Regions from separate parts of the Lysinibacillus sp. 10T31 genome, predicted to be linked through region 2. Evidence: riboswitches for the same ligand, from Rfam matches in the RefSeq annotation. Region 2 holds a riboswitch; each other region holds the start of a gene.

Region 1 (6,995 bases), on a different contig from region 2:
AACTTGTCGTGAAAGTTGATACTCAATTGTTCCGAGGGGTACATTATGAATTATCCACTTACGACGAAGATGGGAATGAATGGCTTGTACATTCATTGAAAAAAGCTGAAGTAGGGACAGAAATTGGTTTAGACTTTGATTCAGAAGCAATTCATGTAATGCGCTTAAATGAAACAGAAGAAGAATTCGATAAACGTTTAGAGGCGTACGGGGACGACGAAGATGCAAACTAAGACTTCGAAATCAGCCTTATTTCCTTATGTTTTATGGATTGCACTTTTTGTTATCGCGCCGATTGCACTCGTTGTTTACTATTCCCTACTAGATATACATGGCAATTTCACGCTCGATAACTATAAAGCATTCTTTACTTCTGTCTATTTAAAAATGACATTAAGTTCATTCTGGTATGCGTTTTTAATTACATTCTTTACGTTACTTGTTTCGTATCCAACAGCCTATTTTTTAACGAAGACGAAACATAAACAGCTTTGGCTTTTACTAATTATTATTCCTTCTTGGATTAATCTTTTGTTAAAAACATATGCCTTTATTGGGATATTCGGCTTGTACGGCCCATTAAATGCATTTATCGAAGTATTTGGTTTTGATCCGAAGCAAATGCTATTTACTGACATTAGCTTTGTGTTCGTATCCGTTTATATTTTTATTCCATTTATGATTTTACCGATTTTCAACTCATTGGATCGTTTAAATCCGGCTCTTGTTTATGCAGCACGTGATTTAGGGGCATCTGCTTTTACTACGTTCCGTCGCGTGATATTGCCGTTAACAATGGACGGTGTTAAATCAGGTATTCAAGTTGTATTTATTCCTGCATTATCACTCTTCATGATCACTCGTTTAATTGCAGGAAACCGTGTTATTACACTTGGTACAGCTATTGAACAACAATTCCTTGTGACTCAAAACTGGGGAATGGGTTCAACAATTGCTGTGTTCTTAATTTTATTCATGGTCATCGTTATGTTAATTACAGGACAGAAAAAGGATAAAGGAGGTCGCGTACGATGAAAAAACTATCTGCTACAGCAAAAGTATATTTAGCGATTGTTTTTATCGTTTTGTATGCACCTATCTTCTATTTAATCTTCTATTCGTTCAATAGTGGCGGATCGATGAATAATTTTGAGTCCTTTACGTTAGAACATTATAAAGCCGTGTTTGAGGATTCACGTCTAATCGTAATTCTAATTAATACAGTCATCGTGGCATTACTCTCTGCATTGATTTCTACAATCATCGGGACACTAGGAGCTATTGGCATTGTCACTGTTAAAGATTCAAAAATGCGCAATACACTACTTTCTTTAAATAATGTGTTAATTGTTAGCCCGGATGTTATTATCGGTGCAAGCTTTTTAATTTTATTCACAATGATCGGTATTAAATTAGGCTTTACTTCTGTATTAATAGCACACGTAGCGTTCAGTGTTCCAATTGTTGTACTGATGGTCTTACCGAAACTATTAGAAATGAATAAATCTTTAATCGATGCTGCATTAGATTTAGGAGCAACGAAAAAAGATGTCATGATGCGTGTTATTTTACCGTATATTCAACCGGGGATTTTTGCGGGATTCTTCCTTGCCTTAACGTATTCTCTTGATGATTTTGCGGTAACATTTTTCGTGACAGGTAACGGCTTTAGTACTTTATCTGTTGAAATTTACTCTATGGCTCGTGCCGGTATTTCCTTAACGGTTAACGCTATTTCTGGTTTAGTATTCTTTGTAACAGTTATCGTCGTAGTTGGCTATTACTTCATTACAAGCCGTGCTAGTAAAAGAACGGGGGGAACTCAATGAAGCAATTAATTCAAGCAACAGTCGCAATCCTTGTCGTTTCCGCCCTTTTGTTCTATGCTGCTGACGCCCTAAGTGCCAGCGGTGGGAAAAGTGGTAAAGATACGTTAACAATCTTTAACTGGGGAGAATATATTGACCCAGATTTGCTGAAGCAGTTTGAAAAAGAAACAGGCATTCACGTCATCTATGAAACGTTTGATTCTAATGAAGCAATGATGACAAAAATTCAACAAGGTGGTACAGCTTACGATATCGCAATACCTTCTGAATATATGATTGAAAAAATGAAGGAAGAAAACTTACTTATTCCTTTAGATAAAACGAAAATCCCTAATATAAAAAATATCGATCCTTATTTTTTAGATTTACCATTTGATGACGACAATAAATATTCTGTTCCATATTTCTGGGGAACAGTCGGCATTGTCTATAATCCAAAGCTCGTTGGAAATTTAGACTTCTCATCTTGGAAGGACTTATGGGACCCTTCGTTAAAACGTAAAGTCTTTTTAGTAGACGGTGCACGTGAGGTGATTGGTATGGGCTTAAACAACCTTGGCTACTCACTCAACTCTTTAAATAACCAAGAGCTACGTAAAGCTACTGATAAACTAATTACATTGGCGCCAAATGTTAAAGCCATTATCGGGGATGAGATTACACCGCTGATGGTTAATAATGAAGCTGCTGTAGCACTCACTTGGTCTGGTCAAGCAGCAGACATGCTGTCAGAAAATGAAGATTTAGACTTCGCTGTACCAAAAGAAGGCTCAAACTTGTGGTTTGACAATATGGTTATCCCAAAAACATCAAAAAATATTGATGGTGCACATGCCTTCATTAATTTTATGTTGAAAGCTGAATCAGGTGCTCAAAACGCTGATTATGTAGGCTATTCTACCCCTAATATTGCAGCGATGAAGTTAATGGATAAAGAAGTTGTATCTGATAAGCGCTTCTATCCTTCTGAAGAACAACGTAAAACATTAGAAGTTTATAAAAACCTAGGTCCTGATTATTTAGGCAAATACAATGAGCTGTTTTTAGAATTTAAAATGAGTATTCGATAATCTAAGCTGTTCTCACATTACGTTGAGAACAGCTTTTTATCGTTTAGTTGGAAGTAAACTTCTTTGGAAAACTAGCAGGCCGTATTTATGTTAAACAAAAGAATCCCTATAACTTTACTAGTAAATTTCAGACTTATAGTCAATAGCAAACGTACAAGCCTTGTGGTAGACTGTAGTATATTTGATTAAAGAAAGGGGTATTCGATGACCCAGCAGAAGTCTAATAAGGCGGCTTTGTATATTTTAATGTTTAATATGTTTATCGCAATGGGAAGTATCGGAATTATTATTCCTGTCATGCCTGAGTATTTAAAACTATTTGGCGCTGCAGGACAAGTACTTGGTATGTTGATTGCAACGTTCGCCTTTGCACAATTCGTATTTTCTCCAATCGCTGGGAATCTTTCGGATCAATACGGTCGTAAAAATCTCATTATTTTCGGCCTTATCGTAACAGGACTTGCACAAATTGGTTTCGGGCTTTCAACAGATGTATGGATGCTCTTCTTGGCACGCTTTTTAGGTGGCCTTGGATCTGCATTTGTGGCTCCTCCTATAATGGCATTTGTGGCAGATGTCACAACGTATGAGGAACGAGGAAAAGGTATGGGTATGCTAGGGGCAGCAATGTCCTTGGGTTTTATGATCGGACCAGGTATCGGTGGATTCCTCTCAAAAGTTAGTTTGCATTTTCCATTCTATACTGCTGGATGTGCAGCTATCTTAGCAGCTATTTTATCGTTCTTTTTATTGCCTGCTACAAAACCGAACACAGCGAAAAAAGCGCAGAAGCAAGATAATCTTGTAAAGCAGATGGCTCGTTCAGTCCAAATGCCTTATTTTGTCATGCTAATTATCATGCTTGTATTCTCTTTCGGGATTGCTAACTTCCAAACAACATTATCATTATTTGTTACAGAAAAGTTTAATTACACACCTACTGATATCGCCATTATATTAGTTATGGGCGGCGCTTTTGGTGTTGTTGTACAGATGTTTGTTATTACACCACTGTTTAATCGTTTCGGCGAAATGAAAGTAGTGTTAGTCAATTTATTTATTGCAGCCGTTTCGATTTTCTTAATATTATTCGCATCTGGCTTTGCACTTATTTTAATTGTAGCGACAATCTTCTCTACAGCTACGACATTGATTCGTCCAGCTGTCAACACATTGATTTCAAAGCTTGCTGAAAATGAACAAGGCTATGCAGCTGGATTGAACAATGCGTATATGAGTCTTGGTAATATGATTGGTCCAGCTTTAGCAGGTATATTATTCGATTGGAATATGAACAGTCCTTATATATTCGGGTCTATTATTTTAATGGCTTGTTTCTTCCTTGCCCTAATTTGGACAATGAAAAAAGCACCACACCTTATGCATCCTGATACAAAATAGTCTGAAAAGTTATTGACTAATTTTAGTAGTATGCTACATTATTTATGAGAAAAACTAACAAATCAATTTCGCCTTGGCGTAATTGCGTCCGGATTTTGAATTGTGCCCGCACAATTCATTCCTTTCAAAATCCGTGACATCCGCCGGAGGCTTTGGGCCAACATGATGTTGGTCACTCAGTCGTTGCCACAGAACGTGGCGATCTTAGACTGAGTTCCTATATTTCAGCGGATGTCTTTTGTACCGAAAGCGTAGCGACAGGTACAGATGTTTGGACACCTGCTGAAAAGCAACTTATAACCGGCATTCATCTCACCACCTATAAAGGTGGAAGACTACTGCTGAAAGAAGTTAATTTAATTACCACTAGGGGAGTCTTTAAAAGGCTGAGACGTATATGATCATATACGGACCCTTTGAACCTGATCTAGTTCACACTAGCGGAGGGAAGTGGCGACACTTGCTTTTTACTATTAAATGCAAGGCCGCTTCCTATTGTTTTAAGGAAGCGGCTTTTTTACGCTTTAGCGGCGATTCTCTCAGGTTTAGCGGCGCTAACTATAAAATTCACATTCAAAGGAGTGGAAATTATGTCAATTCGAAAATTAACAATTATGGCCTTATTAGTAGCAATTGCCGTAGCAGGTTCTACCTTCGTTTCAATACCAACGGGAATTGCACGTGCCTACCCTGTCCAGCATGCCATTAATGTTATCGGTGCTATCATTCTTGGACCGGTGCCTACTGTTATGATCGCCCTCGTCACAGCCATTATTCGTATTTTAACAGGCACAGGCTCATTACTAGCTATACCTGGTAGTGTTATTGGTGCTTTATGTGCAGCTCTTGCCTATAAATACAGCGGCAAGCAATGGCTAGCAGGTGTCGGTGAAATGTTTGGAACAGGTATCATTGCCTCACTTATTGCAGTACCTTATGCACATTTATTAATGGGGACATCCGTTGCTGCTTTATTTTTCATGCCAGCTTTTTTAACATCAAGTACTATTGGTGCTATCTTAGGCATTGTCATTGCCAGCAATTTGCGTAAAACAGTATTTGTAACTACCCTTAACACTCAGCTTAAATAATGAATTTAAAAACGTTACTTTCATTAATTAAGAAAGTAACGTTTTTTATTCAAAGCCTATTCACCCATATTTCAACGGTAATCCCATTTCATGAGCAATTAATAAAAAGTCTTTTTTGCTTATTTCAAAATGACCAAATCTGAATTTATAGCCATATTTCGATTTATCCTCTACAAATTCTAAATAATCTAAGATTCTTTTTATCTGCACAGCTTTTGCATCTTTAAAAAAGTCTATATCTCTTCTAAAAGGAATAAAATTCTCTGCCATTTGGAACTCGTATATTCGCTCGTCCTTTACTCTTCCAATTGCTGTAAATGCTCTTACAGGCTCATTACCATCTAGACTTTTTTTAGGAGAATAATAAATGATCCAGTCTCCTTTTTGCATTCGTTTCAAAGGCCTTTCTTTACCATGGCATAGCTGACCAAATCCTCCCTCAACCCCTTTTTGCACATGATTAAGAGATACCACACCAATCCAATATTTCGTGTCTCTTTCAGGTGTAGGAAGAGAATTTTTATTAGGATTTAATGACATAGCTTCCGTCCCCTCTTATTTTGGAATCATCGCCAACGATTTTATTTTTTCATTTTCAAGAATCAACCTTTCTTCCAAAATCACTGGGTTTGGCAAACCATCCCAAGTAGTGGAAACGGTTGCAATACATTCTGTATCATCACCATCAATATTTTGGATAGTTAATTTAAAGCCTTTTGGCATAGGTGACGTGTAAAAGTTTTGTATTTCTTTCCTTCCTTTAAAAATTTCACCTTTAAAATTTTTTAATTCCCCATGATCTGCATACATATCTGATAAATCTTGGCCCTCTTCTTGTGCTCTTCTTAAATACTCCTTCATAACCTCTACAGCTTTCATTTCTCTTCACTCTTTCTTTTTTTATTTATAAGTTTTTAATCCCTATGAATGATTTTCATATACTTTTTTCATAATACTTTTCAATAGCTCTTTTTCTTCCAATGAAAGTACGTTTAAAACTTCATTCTCAGAAATCGCAAGAGTCTTCATTAATTCTTCCGCCAAATTTTCACCCTGTTCCGTAAGGCATATTAAATTTTCTCTTCTATTTTCTGGATTTTTCTCCCTATAAACATACTTTCTTTCTTCTAGTCCATCGATAAAAAAGCGGACACTATTTTTATCTAACTTTAAAATCTGCCCTATTTGAATTTGGCTAAGTTTTTGGTTTTTTACAGCCATCATGATCCCAACTTCTCTAGATTTCATTTGAAATTTTTCGCTAATATATTGCTCGAGATTTTCCTCTAAAGACTCCGCTAATTTAAAACTGAGAAAACCAAATGAATTCATTATATTGGTCATTTTTGAACCCCCAAATTTATAGTACTACAAAATGATAGTAATAAATTATTACTATCATAAATTATTACACACATATATATTGTTTACAAGATAAATTCCACTAAATTCACTTATTTTACAAAAATAGCATTCTAAAATTAATAGATCACCAGTTAAAGCGTATTTCTGCTGATTGAAGTGAAGACTGTGCGACATTATGAAGTAAAAGGGTTACACACAATTGTATGAATCCTTTTTTGCTCTGGTGGATGTCGATAAAA
Region 2 (6,995 bases):
ATAACTATTTGTAGCAGGGCATCGACAATGATGCTCTTTTTTATGTTGAACATATATCAAAACATAAGCGACGAATGAAATCGGCGGGCGAAGAATGGAATCCTCTGAGCGACGGAAAGAATCGTCAGAGCGACGGATAGAACTGGAGTGACGGAAAGAACCCCCGGAGTGACGGAAAGAAACTTTGAAGCGACGGATAGAACAGCGGAAGCGACGGAAAGAATCGTCAGAGCGACGGAAAGAATCCCCAGAACGACGGATACCCCGACACCCGCTCCCGACATTATGGCGAGGAGCCAAATTATAATTTTCAAACTAATAAAAGGAAAAACAATCAATCTATCAGCCGTGATAAAATGAAATAGACAGGAGGCGCAAAGAATGAAAATATTTCATACAGCAGATTGGCATTTAGGAAAGCTTGTACAAGGCGTCTATATGACAGAGGATCAACAATATATTTTACAGCAATTTATGCAAGCCATTGATGAGGAAAAACCAGATGCTATCGTTATAGCAGGTGATTTATATGACCGTTCGATGCCCCCTATTGAGGCAGTGAATTTACTAAATGATATTTTGGCGGAGATTGTACTTGATAAAAAAATCCCGGTGTTAGCGGTTGCCGGGAATCATGATAGCGCAGGTCGATTGAATTTTGGCAGCAGTTTAATGAGTGATAGTGGATTGCATATTAAAGGGCAATTTACGAAAGATCATGCACCGATAGTTTTACATGATGAGCATGGCGAGGTACATTTTCATCTCGTCCCTTATGCAGAGCCGGCTTCAGTACGAACTATTTTGGAGGATGATTCCATTCGATCTCATCAAGATGCGATGGAGAAAATTATTGAACATATTGGGCAAAGTTTAGATACGACCAAACGTAATGTTTTTGTTGGACATGCCTTTGTGACGAAGTATGGAGAAGAGGAAGCAAATACGAGTGATTCTGAGAGACCTTTATCAATAGGAGGCTCGGATTGCGTAAATGCAGCGTTGTTTAAGCCTTTTAATTACACAGCACTTGGACATTTGCATAAAGCGCATTTTGTGTTGAATGAAACCATTCGATATGCTGGCTCTCCATTAAAGTATTCATTATCTGAACACTTACATGAGAAGGGTTTTTTAATAATTGAGCTAGATGCGCAGGGAGAAGTCACTGTCGCAAAACGAAAGCTTATAGCTAGACGAGATTTACGTGTGGTAGAGGGCTTAATGGATGATTTATTGCAATTACCACCAAGTGATGATTATGTATTTGTACGCTTAACAGATACTACGTCAGTAACTTCGCCGATGGAACGTATTCGTACAGTGTTTCCTCATGCGATGCATGTTGAGCGTAAAGTAGTACGTCAAGAGGTAACACATGAAATTCAGGCGGTTGAGACAGAGAAGATAGAAGACATCGATTTATTCCGATCCTTTTTTGCAGATATAATTGGCATACAGCCTGATCAAGATACAGAGCGTCTATTCACAGAGATGCTACAAGAATTATTAGATGAGGAGCGAGAGACAGTAAAATGAAGCCTTTAAAGTTAACGATTACTGCATTCGGTCCATATAAAAATACAGAGGTTATTGATTTTCAACAACTTGGTGAACATCGCCTATTTGCGATTTCCGGAAAAACAGGTGCAGGGAAAACGACGATTTTTGATGCTATATGCTATGCACTTTACGGATCGGGTAGTGGTGAAGATCGTCAGGATACTGCAATGCTACGAAGTGGGTTTGCAGATGATGATGTCTATACTGCTGTGGAACTTGTTTTTGAAATGCATGATAAGGTCTATCAAATTTTACGTCAGCCGGGTCATATTAAAGCAACAAACAAAAGTGTTACTGGCAAGAAAATTGAACTGGCTGAAATCAAAGGAGACACGCTTGATTATAGTATTGTAGAAAAGCAACAAACGCTTGAGGTAGATAAAAAGCTACAGGATATAATAGGCCTCACAAAGGATCAGTTTAGTCAAATTGTTATGCTGCCGCAAGGTGAATTTCGCAAGCTGTTAACCTCAGATTCTACGAATAAAGAAGTTATTTTGCGCAAAATTTTTAAAACAGATCGATTTGGTGTGATGACAAAAAGACTTGATGCGAAACGAAAAGAAGCGGAAAGTGATTTGCTGCGTGCTCAACAATTAAAAGAGCATCTTCTTGGCCAAATTGCAGGCGCTTTACCACAGCGTTCGTCATCTTTATTTACTTGCATTACTAATAATACTGAAAATATGCATCAGCTGAAGAAGGCTCTGGAAGAGGAACAGGCCTATTATACGGAATGTATACAATTGGAACAGCAGCGCTATAAAGAGGCTTATGCACATCATCAAAAAGAGCAAGAATTTTATAGTAGAGCAAAAACACTGAATGAGCAATTTGATGAGCAAACTAATCGTCAGAATCGCCTACAAGCATTACTAGAAGAACAAGATATATATAGCGCAAAAGAACGTGAAATTGCATTAGCAGAGAAGGCAGAGCGTCTTGTCATACTTGAGCAACAATGTATCGATTTACGTGCTGAGCAAAATCGAAAAGAACAATCCTATCAGCAAGCAATGACAGAGCAGCAAAACGCAGAAGCTCAGTTAAAGATAACACAGGAAAAGTTTAACGTTGAAGAGGCGAAAGAACCTGAGCGTCAACACGTTTTACAACAGGAATTACAGCTGCAAGCATTATTACCGACATTCGAGGCGTATGAGAATAATGTGCAGCAAATGCAAATAGCTGAACAATATGTTGCAACAGCAAAGCTAGCAGTAGACGATAATAGTAAAATCGTAGAAGCGGGACAAATACAAATTCAGCAATTAGCAAAGACAATTGAACAATATGAAAACCAACTTGAGCCATATGAAAATTATTTAGAACAGCTACCGAAGCTAAAAGAACACGTATCATTACTAGCGCAAGCTGAAAAATACACAAGAGCAGTTGCAACTGCTGAGCAGGATGTAGCCACTACTAATGTTCATTATCAAGAAAGTAAGCAGGCTCTTCAAAAACTGGAGCAGCAATGGATTGCGAGTCAGGCAAGTATTTTAGCTCAGCAACTGAAGGATGGAGATCCTTGCCCAGTATGCGGTAGTACAACGCATATCGAAACACATCGTGAGCAATTAGAGATGATCGAATTAGCACAGGTGGAAGCTTTGCGAGGAAAGGCTACTACTGATGAGCGCAAGTTTTTAGAGAAAGAAGCTTTCTTGAATTCTACAAAGCATCTTCTACAAGAGGCGTTAGAACAGTTAGAGACGAATGAGATTGACCAATCGAATCAAGCACAAATTGTAGCTTCCTTGCAAAACGTAGAGCAACAAATTACGATCTTAAAAGTAGTGAGTAATCAATTGTCTGATGTACGTATGCAACAAAAGGATCATCGTACTCGCATGGAGCAGCTACATGAAAAGCACATAAAACTAGAGCAATATTTAGCTGAGAAGACGAAGGAATTGACTAAGCAACAAGCAATTGTGGAAGAGCAGCAAAAGCATATTCCAGAAAATCTTACGACGCTACAAGCATTGAAGCAGGCGATTGCTGATTTAGGTTCACAAAAGGTCGCATTACAAACTGCATGGAATCTCAGTCAGCAAAATCTGCAATCTGCCAAGGAAGCAACAAATAATGCTAGAATGACCGTAGAAATTACGAAACAGACTTTTGAGGAATTAAAGCTGAAAATGGATGAAAAGCGCGAGCAATTTTCAGTAAGTATGACGGAAGCTGGTTTTGAAAGCTATGAAGAATTTGCTACTGGAAAGCGGAGCATGCTGCAAATAGAAGCTTTACGGAAGGCATGCAATGATTATGCACTACAAATCCACACATTACAGGTACAAATTACTGAGGGACAAAAGCATCTTAAAGGGCAAGAGAAACAAGATTTAACGGTAATGGAAGAAAAGTTAGAGATGCTTCGTGTCACATATGAGGAAGCCTTTAAAGTATTGCAACAAGTGGAAGGATTTGCGAAGGCTTGCTCAGACTTTATCAAAAAAGTTGAGGAGACTGAACAGGAGATTCACTTACTTGAAAAAGAGGCAGGACGAGTGAAGGATCTGTATGCAATGTTAAATGGGCAGAATGCGAAAAAGCTGTCTTTTGAGCGCTATATTCAAATCAATTATTTAGATAAAATTACAGAGGCAGCAAATGTCCGACTTTATCATTTATCCAACGGTCAATTTGAGCTACGACGTTCAGATCGCTTAGAAAAGCATGCCAAGCAAAGTGGGCTTGGACTAGATGTGTATGATGCCTATACGGATCAATTACGAGATGTGAAAACATTATCAGGGGGAGAAAAGTTTAATGCGTCTTTAAGTCTTGCCCTTGGAATGGCAGATGTCATTCAAAGCTTTCAAGGTAATATCCGCATTGAAACGATGTTTATTGATGAGGGCTTTGGTTCTCTCGATGAAGAAGCGTTAAATAAGGCGATTGATACGCTTATTGATTTACAAGATTCAGGACGCATGATTGGAGTCATTTCACACGTTGCAGAGTTAAAAGCTACAATGCCTGCTGTGTTACATGTCGAAAAAGCGATGAACGGTCATAGTCAAACATATTTTGAAGTGAAATAACAAAGAAGCGTATCTCCGTTATGTGGAAATACGCCTTTTTGTTATTTTTTAGTTACGTTAGGATTTGTTCCTTTTTTTGCAGCGATTACTTTTTTGACAATTGGGATAACGATAGGTGCTAATTTTACAGCGGTTTTAACTACTTTAGATACTTTCACAAAATAACAGCTCCTTAAGTACTGTCTGTTCAAGGTTGAAATAAAACTTATCGGATGACGCGAACAGCTTGAATAATATTCCAAATAACGATTCCTAATGAAATGAGAATGTAAATTGCGAATGAAGCAAACCAAATGATAAGAAAAGTATTACTACCTGAATTTAGATCAAAATTGGTGCTGAATGATAAAGTTGAGAAAATAAAGACTGCAAATAATATTATTCCAAATGCGACTGGGATTAAATGTGATATTAGTGCTCGAATAGAGTGCCTCTTTACGTCGCTATCTTTTGCAACAAAGTAAACGACTAATGGCACAATAAAGGGTGCGAATAAAATGCTGAGATAACTAAAGGCAGATAAAATTTTTTGGTTCTCCATAGTAGTACCTCCTTTTTTAATATTTACGCATGAAAAACGATAAAGTTTCAAAAAATTAATTGTAGAAGAGGTTGTAATCGTAACAGTGTTTGCGTACAATGAGGTTGTTCAAATAAAATAAGATGTAACGACCACAAGGGGAGCTGATGATGTCAGCTGAGACTGGGCACGTAATGCCTTGACTCTTTGAACCTGTAAGTTAACACTTGCGTAGGGATTGTGGATAGAAACCGACACTTTTACGATGTGAGGCTCTGTCCTGGCATCGTTTTTTATCTTTATTGATGCCAGATAGGGACATATTTGCCAACTGATTTCTATTCCTGCTCTTGTATCCTACATCGGAACAAAGGAGAGAATATTATGGACAATAAAAAACTTTTAATGCTTGTGGAGATTGCGATATTCGCAGCGATTGGCCTTGTGCTAGATCAGGTTTCCTTTAAAGTATGGGCACAAGGTGGCTCTGTTAGTCTAGTGATGGTGCCAATAATTTTAATAGCATTCCGCTGGGGCCTTATTCCAGGTCTGACAACGGGATTACTTATTGGTGTTATGCAAACAATGTTTGGCGCCTATATTATACATTGGCTACAAGGATTACTTGATTATGGTGTTGCCTTTACAGTAGTAGGCTTGGCGGCCGTTGTTCGCCGACCAGTGCTCGATGCTGCCAGAGATTTAAACAAAAAGAAAATGGCACTTTATATTATTTTAGGAACGGTATTAGCAGGCTTTTTACGTTATGCAGCACATACTATTGCGGGCGCTGTATTTTTCTCGGAGTATGCTGGCGAACAAAATGCGTGGATTTATTCAATCATCTATAATGGAACATATATGCTACCAGCAACGATTTTAACAGCAATTGTCGGTGTTCTTCTATTTACGGCAGCACCTCAATTAATGCAACGAAAATCATAACGATTACGCCCTTCACATAAGTGGAGGGTTTTATTATTTATTTATTTATTTATTTATTTATTTATTTATTTAGGTGTGGCATTTGTTGAAAAGTATACACTGTATATAAGTTGATTGGAGTGGAGACTGGGCGACTCCTTGGGGATTAGCGTCACAGATGAGACCCTGGAGCGAGCAAATAGGGGAACGAAGGCTAAGAGCATCACATCCTGTGATAACGCCTTCGTGACCAACATCGTGTTGGCCCAAGCGGCTCATCGGACGCCCCCAGGAAGCTCTGCTCTGCGCGAAAGCGAAGCGTCAGCGGCAAATGTTTTATCTGTGCGAAAGCGTAGCGACAGCAACAAAGCGCCCAGTCGGAACGGAAATCAACCCCGCGCTATGGTGAGGAGCTTGTTTTTCAGCACTTTACAATTTATGATGGCATATAATATTTAAAGCGTTTAGCGTTTTTTGTATAAAAAGTTATGTTATATTAATGAATAGATATTAGATGAAAGGGACGTTAAAAATGATTGTAAAAACGCAAGAAGAGATTGAAGCTTTTAAAAAAATCGGCCGTATTTGTGCTGAAATTCGTGAGGCAATGAAGGCTGCTACAAAACCAGGTGTAACAACACTTGAACTAGATGAAATTGCAGGTCGTATGTTTGCTGAAGCAGGAGCAATTTCTGGACCTAAAGGGGAATATGATTTCCCAGGATACACATGTATTAGTGTAAATGAGGAAGTCGCACATGGTATTCCAGGTAAACGTGTGATTAACGAGGGCGATATCGTAAATATTGATGTATCTGGTTCATTAAATGGCTATTTTGCTGATACGGGCATTTCATTTGTAGTTGGTGAAGGCTATGAGGATAAAGAAAAGCTATGTCGCGTAGCCAAAAGTGCTTTCGACCGTGCGATGACAA
Region 3 (6,995 bases), on a different contig from region 2:
GGTATCCACGACTTCCGTGAAGACGACAACAACTACTTCGAGCAGCCAGGTAAATTATTCAACCTAATGACTGCCGAAGAGCAACAACGCCTATTCGAAAATACTGCTAATGATATGGCACCAGTTGAAGAGTTCATCAAACGTCGTCATATCCTTCACTGCTATTTAGCTGATCCAGCATATGGCGAAGGTGTAGCAAAAGCGATGGGTCTTTCATTAGAAGGTATGGATCTTTCAAACCCATATGTAAAACAACCAACAAACGTTTAACATATTCCAGCAAACAAACCTGCTGAGGCATAATTGATTTTTTCCACTTATTATTGATATCCAAATCCAACTTTTTACTCCATGTGAAGGGCAACTTCACATGGAGCTTTTTTATCTTAATGACAAATTGAGGGCTCTTCACCATAATGTGTGGTTGATTTACGTTCCGGCTGGGCGCTTTGCCGCTGACGCTTCGCTTTCGAGCAGATAAAACATTTGTTGTTACTGTCGCTACGCTTTCGCACAGATAAAACAATTGTAGCTGCCGCTTTGCTTTCGCTACAGAAAACATTTGCTGCCGCTTCGCTTTCGCACAGAGCAAAGCTTCCTGGGGGCGTCCGATGAGCCGCTTCGCTTCGCTGCAGGGTCTCATCTGTGACGCTGATCCCCAAGGAGTCGCCCAACCTCCACTCCAATCAACTTAAATACATGCGTAGGTTTTAACAAATGTCATCCACCACCTTTGGAGATAAACCAAAATAAGGCTTGTGCCTATAGACACAAGCCCGCATTAATAATTATTGATAAATTTGACTGCCTGCCTTTTTAAATTCCTCAGCCTTTTCCTTCATACCTTTGTGGATCGCTTCAGTCGTATTTAAGTCTTGATCTTTTGCATAATTACGAATATCCTGTGAGATTCTCATACTACAAAACTTAGGTCCACACATTGAACAGAAGTGCGCAGTTTTCGCCCCTTCTGCAGGCAATGTTTCATCATGGTATTCGACTGCACGCTCTGGATCTAACGAAAGGTTGAATTGATCGCGCCAGCGGAATTCAAATCGTGCCTTAGATAGTGCATCGTCACGCTGCTGTGCTCCCGGATGCCCCTTCGCTAAATCTGCAGCGTGTGCAGCAATTTTATACGTAATAACCCCTACACGGACATCCTCACGATTTGGTAAGCCTAGATGCTCTTTAGGCGTCACATAACATAGCATTGCCGTACCATACCAACCTATCATCGCAGCACCAATAGCCGATGTGATATGGTCGTAGCCAGGAGCAATATCTGTTGTCAGTGGCCCTAAAGTATAGAATGGAGCTTCCTTACAAACCTCTAACTGCTTGTCCATATTTTCTTTAATAAGATGCATTGGTACATGCCCTGGTCCTTCTACCATTACCTGCACATCATGCTTCCAGGCAATTTGCGTTAATTCCCCTAGCGTTTCTAGCTCCGCAAATTGAGCCTCATCATTTGCATCTGCTATAGAACCCGGACGTAAACCATCACCTAAAGAGAAGGCAACATCATAGGTTTTCATAATTTCGCAGATCTCTTCAAAATGAGTATATAAGAAGCTCTCTTGATGGTGGTATAAACACCACTGCGCCATAATCGAGCCTCCACGAGACACTATACCTGTTACACGATTAGCCGTTAATGGCACATAGCGCAGCAATACCCCCGCATGAATCGTGAAGTAATCAACACCTTGCTCAGCCTGTTCGATTAACGTATCACGATACACCTCCCATGTTAAATCCTCTGCCACACCATTTACTTTTTCTAGCGCTTGATAAATCGGCACTGTTCCTACTGGCACCGCGGCATTACGGATAATCCATTCACGTGTCGTATGAATATGCTTACCAGTAGATAAATCCATAATGTTATCAGCACCCCAGCGTGTAGCCCACGTCATTTTTTCTACCTCTTCTGCAATAGAGGATGACACCGCTGAGTTGCCTATATTGGCATTAATTTTCACGTGGAAGTTACGTCCAATAATCATTGGCTCGGCCTCAGGGTGATTAATATTAGATGGCAAAATAGCTCGTCCTGCCGCTATTTCTGAGCGCACAAATTCTGGATCCATATTTTCGCGAATCGCTACAAATTCCATTTCTGGAGTAATAATTCCCTTTCGTGCATAGTGAAGCTGCGTTACATTTTTACCTTTCTTCGCACGTAAAGGCTTTCTAGATAAGTCCGGAAAAACATTTTCATTCATTCGTGGATCATCAGCTTTGCGGAATCCATTATCTTCTGGCTTGATAGTACGACCCTCGTATTCTTCAACGTCACCTCGTTCTTTGATCCATACACTACATAAAGCTGGCAATCCTTTTGTAATATCCACCTTATGTGCAGGATCAGTGTACGGGCCGCTCGTATCATAAACACGTACTGGTGCATTTTCCTCTTCACCAAAACTTCCTGTCGTTGGACTTAGAGCAATTTCACGCATTGGCACTAAAATATCTGGTCGAGAACCTTCTACGTAAACTTTTTTACTTCCTTCAAAACTAGTCATAATCGTAATATTCTTGTCGCTAACTGTTGTCATAAACTACTTCGCTCCCTTTTACATTTATACAAGGACCGAATCTAGCTCACCCCAACAGAAAATCAATTTCGCCTTGGCGTAATTTGCGTCCGGAGGCTTTGTCTTCATTCAGCAGGTGTTTGGCACCCACTGATAAGGAATCTTAACCGCATTCATCTCATCACCTTCAAAGATAGGACTTTTTCGCTGAATGAAGACAAAAGCCGAATCCAAAAAAATTTGGATCCGGCTAAGAATGTAAAGGTATAGTTATTGCAAATAACATAGAGTGCAATAATGGTTAACTTTCCCACGCTGGTATGAGCCAGATCAGGTCCAAAGGGTCAAGAAACCTCTATGCGTTTCCCTCTCAGCCTGACTCATCAGACTCCCCTAGTTAATACTATTAAGTTTGATGCTAGTGTAGCAGATATTGTTAAGAGATGGAAGCTTCATTTGAATATTTTTGGTATATTCACCAAGAGTCAGCGTCAGATGAGACTTTAGAGCGCACGCATGCGAAGCAGCTCATCATTTGATGAATTCACTTTTATATGAATCCATTGAAGATTTATCGGAACAAAATCTCATTTTATCGGAACAATTTCAGTTTTTATCGGAACATTATCTTGTTTTATCGGAACAATTTTAACTTTTATCGGAACATTATCTTGTTTTATCGGAACAATTTCAGTTTTTATCAACTATGGGCAATCAAATGAGCGCCCAGCCGTTAGGTAAACAACAGCTCCGCTACGTAAATCACAATCGTCACTGTCATACAGCTCACAATCGTTGAAAATAAAACTGTTTGTGCAGCAGTTGCCGATTCTACGTCATATTCTAATGCCAAACTAGAGCTATTTCGTGATGTCGGGAACGAACTAGCTATAAAAAGTGATTGTGCCACGACACCGTCAAGACCAAGTGCAAAAATGATTAGCAATGCAACGGCTGGCCCTATGACTAGTCGTGTAAAACAGCTAATGAATACCATCTTATTGAACATGGATTTGATTTCAAGCTGTGATAGTTGTGCCCCTAACGTTATTAGTGCTACAGCGATAAAGCCATCTGCCACATGGTCTATCGGAATTCTTACAAACTGCGGAATAGCAATATTAAAATAGTTCATTGCAACACCAATAATAAGTGCATGAATAATAGGCATTTTGAGGAAGTCTTTCACAATAGACATGCCCGATTTTGTTGAAGAAATTAAATTGTACAAGCCGTAAGTATAGGTCGTCATATTTTGAAATATAACGAGAATGACCTGAATCGCCACTCCAATCGGCTGGGTCACAAAAATCATTTGTGCAACTGGAATTCCATAGTTACCCGAATTAATTAGGACAACACTATTTTTAAACACCGCAGCCTCTGTTTTTACTAAGCCGAGTCCCTTTGCTAGAAAGTGACTAAGCACCATTTGGCTTCCGATAAAGAGTAGAATAAATAACGCAACTTCCCCAAGCACAGACAGCTCTATACTCGTTTCATATATATTCACAAAAACAGCTGCTGGCATGAAGCAATATGTAATAAGTTGAGATAACGCCTTTAAATTAAAACGAAATTTCTTTTGTAAAACTGCACCAAGTACTAGAAGCACTAAAATTGGAGCTACAATTTTAAAAAAAATCATACCGAGATACATCATAGCTTGTCCCCCTTTCCTCTCCTATAGTAGTGCTGATTTAATACTTGGTCAATGTACCTTACCGTTAACTCATAGCCCTTTACGAGGCATTTTTAGCCCAATGCCTTTTACCATAAATAAAAAGACTGCCTCATATATTGAAGCAGTCTTTTGCTGAACAAAGTTAAACAAGCTTAAAGCGATTAACGACCTCTTGTAATTCTTTTGAAATCTCGTTCATATTATTGATGGACTCTGCAACCTTTTGTAGTTCCGCTTGTTGGTCAATAGCAGATGCGCTTACCTGTTCTGCAGATGCAGCAGTCTCCTCAGAAATAGCAGAAATACTTTGGATTGCCATAATCGCTTGATTTTTATGCTCTAACATATGAGAAAGTTTAGTCATTAACTCACTAATTGACGTTGCAATAGAACTAGACAGCTCACTATTGTCTTTAAATACAACCTCAGTGCTTTGTACTGACTCATTTTGAGCTTGTATTAAGCCCGCGTTTGAAGCAATGACAGCAACTGTTTGCTGAGAATTTTCAAGAATGTTATCTACCGTTTGCTTAATAACCTCTGTCTCATTTCTGGATTGCTCTGCTAGCTTTCGTACCTCTTCAGCGACAACCGCAAAACCTTTACCATGTTCCCCAGCACGAGCAGCTTCTATGCTTGCATTTAAGGCTAATAGATTTGTTTGCTCGGTAATACCCTGAATAGACGCTATAATTTGATTGATATTGGCAATATTAGACGCCAATGACTCCATTTGCTGTTGAATACGCCCATTCATTGCATTCGTTTCTGAATTACGTTCACGTAAGCTTTCGACTTCTTTCATTCCTTTTTCTGTAGTTGCTTGCGTTTTATTAGACAGCTCATCCATTTCATTTGAAAGCGTTGTAATAGTATCAATTTGATCGGATAAATCAATCATTCGATAATTGGTTTCTTCTGTATCCTCAGATTGCTTTGATGCTCCCTGTGCAATTTCATTAATAGCTACCGAGACTTCTTGACTTGAAGCAACTATTTCATTAAACGCCTCATGAACATTATTTGATGATTGATTGAGTAATGTCGTAGCATTCAGCACCGTTTGAATGGCGCTATTCGTTTGATCTAGCATATTATTATAAGCTCTTGCAACAGCACCAATCTCATCAGCCTTAATATACTTCTCATCAACTTTTTGAGTTAAATCTCCATCTGCTGCTGTTTCAATAGAAGTACGTAAAAACTTTAATGGCTTCAGGAATTTATAAATAAACAGTGCACTAGCGACGGTCATTAAAACGACTATAATAATTGACGCTATGATGGTAAAAACAAGCACATAATTATAGGTTTCTAATATTTTGGATTTTGGTAGCACTACTTGTACAGTCCATGTCTCATCAATACCATCTAAATTCATCGGAGCAAAAACGTTAAATGAATTTTCCTTAAGCTCGTCGGAATCCACATACATACTTTTTAGCTCGGCACTATCCATTGTTTGTTTAATGCTTGTCCAGTCCAAATTATCCTGCATATTTAATCCTTCTAATGACTCACCAAAGCTATTTGCAGTTAAAACTCCTTTGTTAGTAATAATAGCTGCATAGCCACCATCTGACTTTACGGACTCTGTCAATCCTTTTAAATAATCAATAGCTATATCAGCCGTCAATGTGCCAAAAAATGACCCCGAAGCATCCACTAATGGAACAGCAATCGTTGTCATTAGTACTGTTTGTCCATTTACCTTATAATCATATGGTTCCGTTAGAACGGATCTTCCTTCTTCTTTTGGTATCCAATACCACTCGGATATACTCTTGTCTTCCATGCCTTCAAGAGAAGCCGTTGTTATTCCATTTCCATCCTTACTTAAATAAGGTATAAAGCGATTTTTTGAATCCACTAAAGTAGCATTGATTGTTGGTTCTATATTTGTGGAGTTCTGTTCAAAAACAGCTCCTACACCAAGTAAATCTTCATTACTAGCTAAGTTAGTTTCCATCATATCTATTATGCCTTCTGCAGAAAGCTCGCCTTTTTTCTCCATACCCTCAACTATACGTTTTGTCGTAAGTAAAGTCGTGTTTACTTTTTTAAAGCGTTCACTCATCTTTGCTGCCGAATATTCAGCAGTTTCCAATGTTGCACTTTCTGCATCATCAACACTTTGTCTCTTCAAAATATCGCTTATAATAACGGTATATGTAATAAATAACACTAAAAATAACCCTATAATTAGAGCAGATAGTTTTAAAGCAATACTCCTAGATTTCCCCATCACAACACCCCTTACATAATAATAATGGATGAAATGTCGTATCACAACAAGATATTTAACGAATCGAGCAGAATTTTGCTGTTTTATAGAAAATTTAAATGTATATATACCAAAAATTCAAACCACATAAAAAAGGACTAATTATCCATCAATTTGGTTAACCAGTAAAACATACCCACTATATACTAAAATATTGAAATATATGATATATTAACTACAAAACACTATGATTGGAGTGATTAATTTGAAGAATAAAGCGTTATCGGCTTTTATGGCAACAGCTATTACAGCAACCTTAGTTTTGCCAGTATCACCTGCAAAGGCCGCTTCAAATGATTCATCTTTAAACCACTCAATTCAAATTGATCGACAGGTAGCTGCAGCCAAAACAAAGGGGCAAACCGTTACCATTACCGACATCACTAAAGATAAAGTACTTACATCCAATGGCCAATTTAAAATTAGTCAGTCGCTGAAGCCTCTTTTTAAAACAGAGAATGGCACTGCATTGAAGAATGCA

What was found. A riboswitch is a leader RNA that binds a small molecule or an ion and turns the genes downstream of it on or off. The one in region 2 is predicted to bind thiamine pyrophosphate.
Region 1: another riboswitch for thiamine pyrophosphate. It lies ahead of thiW (energy coupling factor transporter S component ThiW); the one in region 2 lies ahead of thiT (energy-coupled thiamine transporter ThiT).
Region 3: another riboswitch for thiamine pyrophosphate. It lies ahead of thiC (phosphomethylpyrimidine synthase ThiC); the one in region 2 lies ahead of thiT (energy-coupled thiamine transporter ThiT).

The regions. Positions count from the first base shown of each region.
Region 1 is NZ_JBFTHS010000032.1:25,789-32,783, reverse strand. It holds gene AC1DCY_RS18085 (ABC transporter ATP-binding protein) at 1-233, shown strand, start outside; gene AC1DCY_RS18080 (ABC transporter permease) at 223-1,035, shown strand; gene AC1DCY_RS18075 (ABC transporter permease) at 1,032-1,829, shown strand; gene AC1DCY_RS18070 (ABC transporter substrate-binding protein) at 1,826-2,899, shown strand; gene AC1DCY_RS18065 (MFS transporter) at 3,104-4,300, shown strand; gene AC1DCY_RS18060 (hypothetical protein) at 4,453-4,701, shown strand; TPP riboswitch at 4,659-4,766, shown strand; gene thiW (energy coupling factor transporter S component ThiW) at 4,891-5,391, shown strand; gene AC1DCY_RS18050 (EVE domain-containing protein) at 5,452-5,931, opposite strand; gene AC1DCY_RS18045 (ketosteroid isomerase family protein) at 5,947-6,270, opposite strand; gene AC1DCY_RS18040 (MarR family winged helix-turn-helix transcriptional regulator) at 6,313-6,735, opposite strand.
Region 2 is NZ_JBFTHS010000018.1:39,414-46,408, reverse strand. It holds gene AC1DCY_RS12205 (hypothetical protein) at 1-300, opposite strand, end outside; gene AC1DCY_RS12210 (SGNH/GDSL hydrolase family protein) at 1-14, shown strand, start outside; gene AC1DCY_RS12200 (exonuclease SbcCD subunit D) at 382-1,539, shown strand; gene AC1DCY_RS12195 (AAA family ATPase) at 1,536-4,616, shown strand; gene AC1DCY_RS12190 (magnetosome magnetite crystal formation protein family) at 4,822-5,157, opposite strand; TPP riboswitch at 5,284-5,392, shown strand; gene thiT (energy-coupled thiamine transporter ThiT) at 5,521-6,081, shown strand; gene AC1DCY_RS12180 (hypothetical protein) at 6,220-6,519, shown strand; gene map (type I methionyl aminopeptidase) at 6,593-6,995, shown strand, end outside.
Region 3 is NZ_JBFTHS010000016.1:79,999-86,993, reverse strand. It holds gene AC1DCY_RS11445 (catalase) at 1-270, shown strand, start outside; gene AC1DCY_RS11440 (hypothetical protein) at 387-662, opposite strand; gene thiC (phosphomethylpyrimidine synthase ThiC) at 789-2,567, opposite strand; TPP riboswitch at 2,837-2,951, opposite strand; gene AC1DCY_RS11430 (AEC family transporter) at 3,280-4,209, opposite strand; gene AC1DCY_RS11425 (methyl-accepting chemotaxis protein) at 4,373-6,475, opposite strand; gene AC1DCY_RS11420 (S-layer protein) at 6,720-6,995, shown strand, end outside.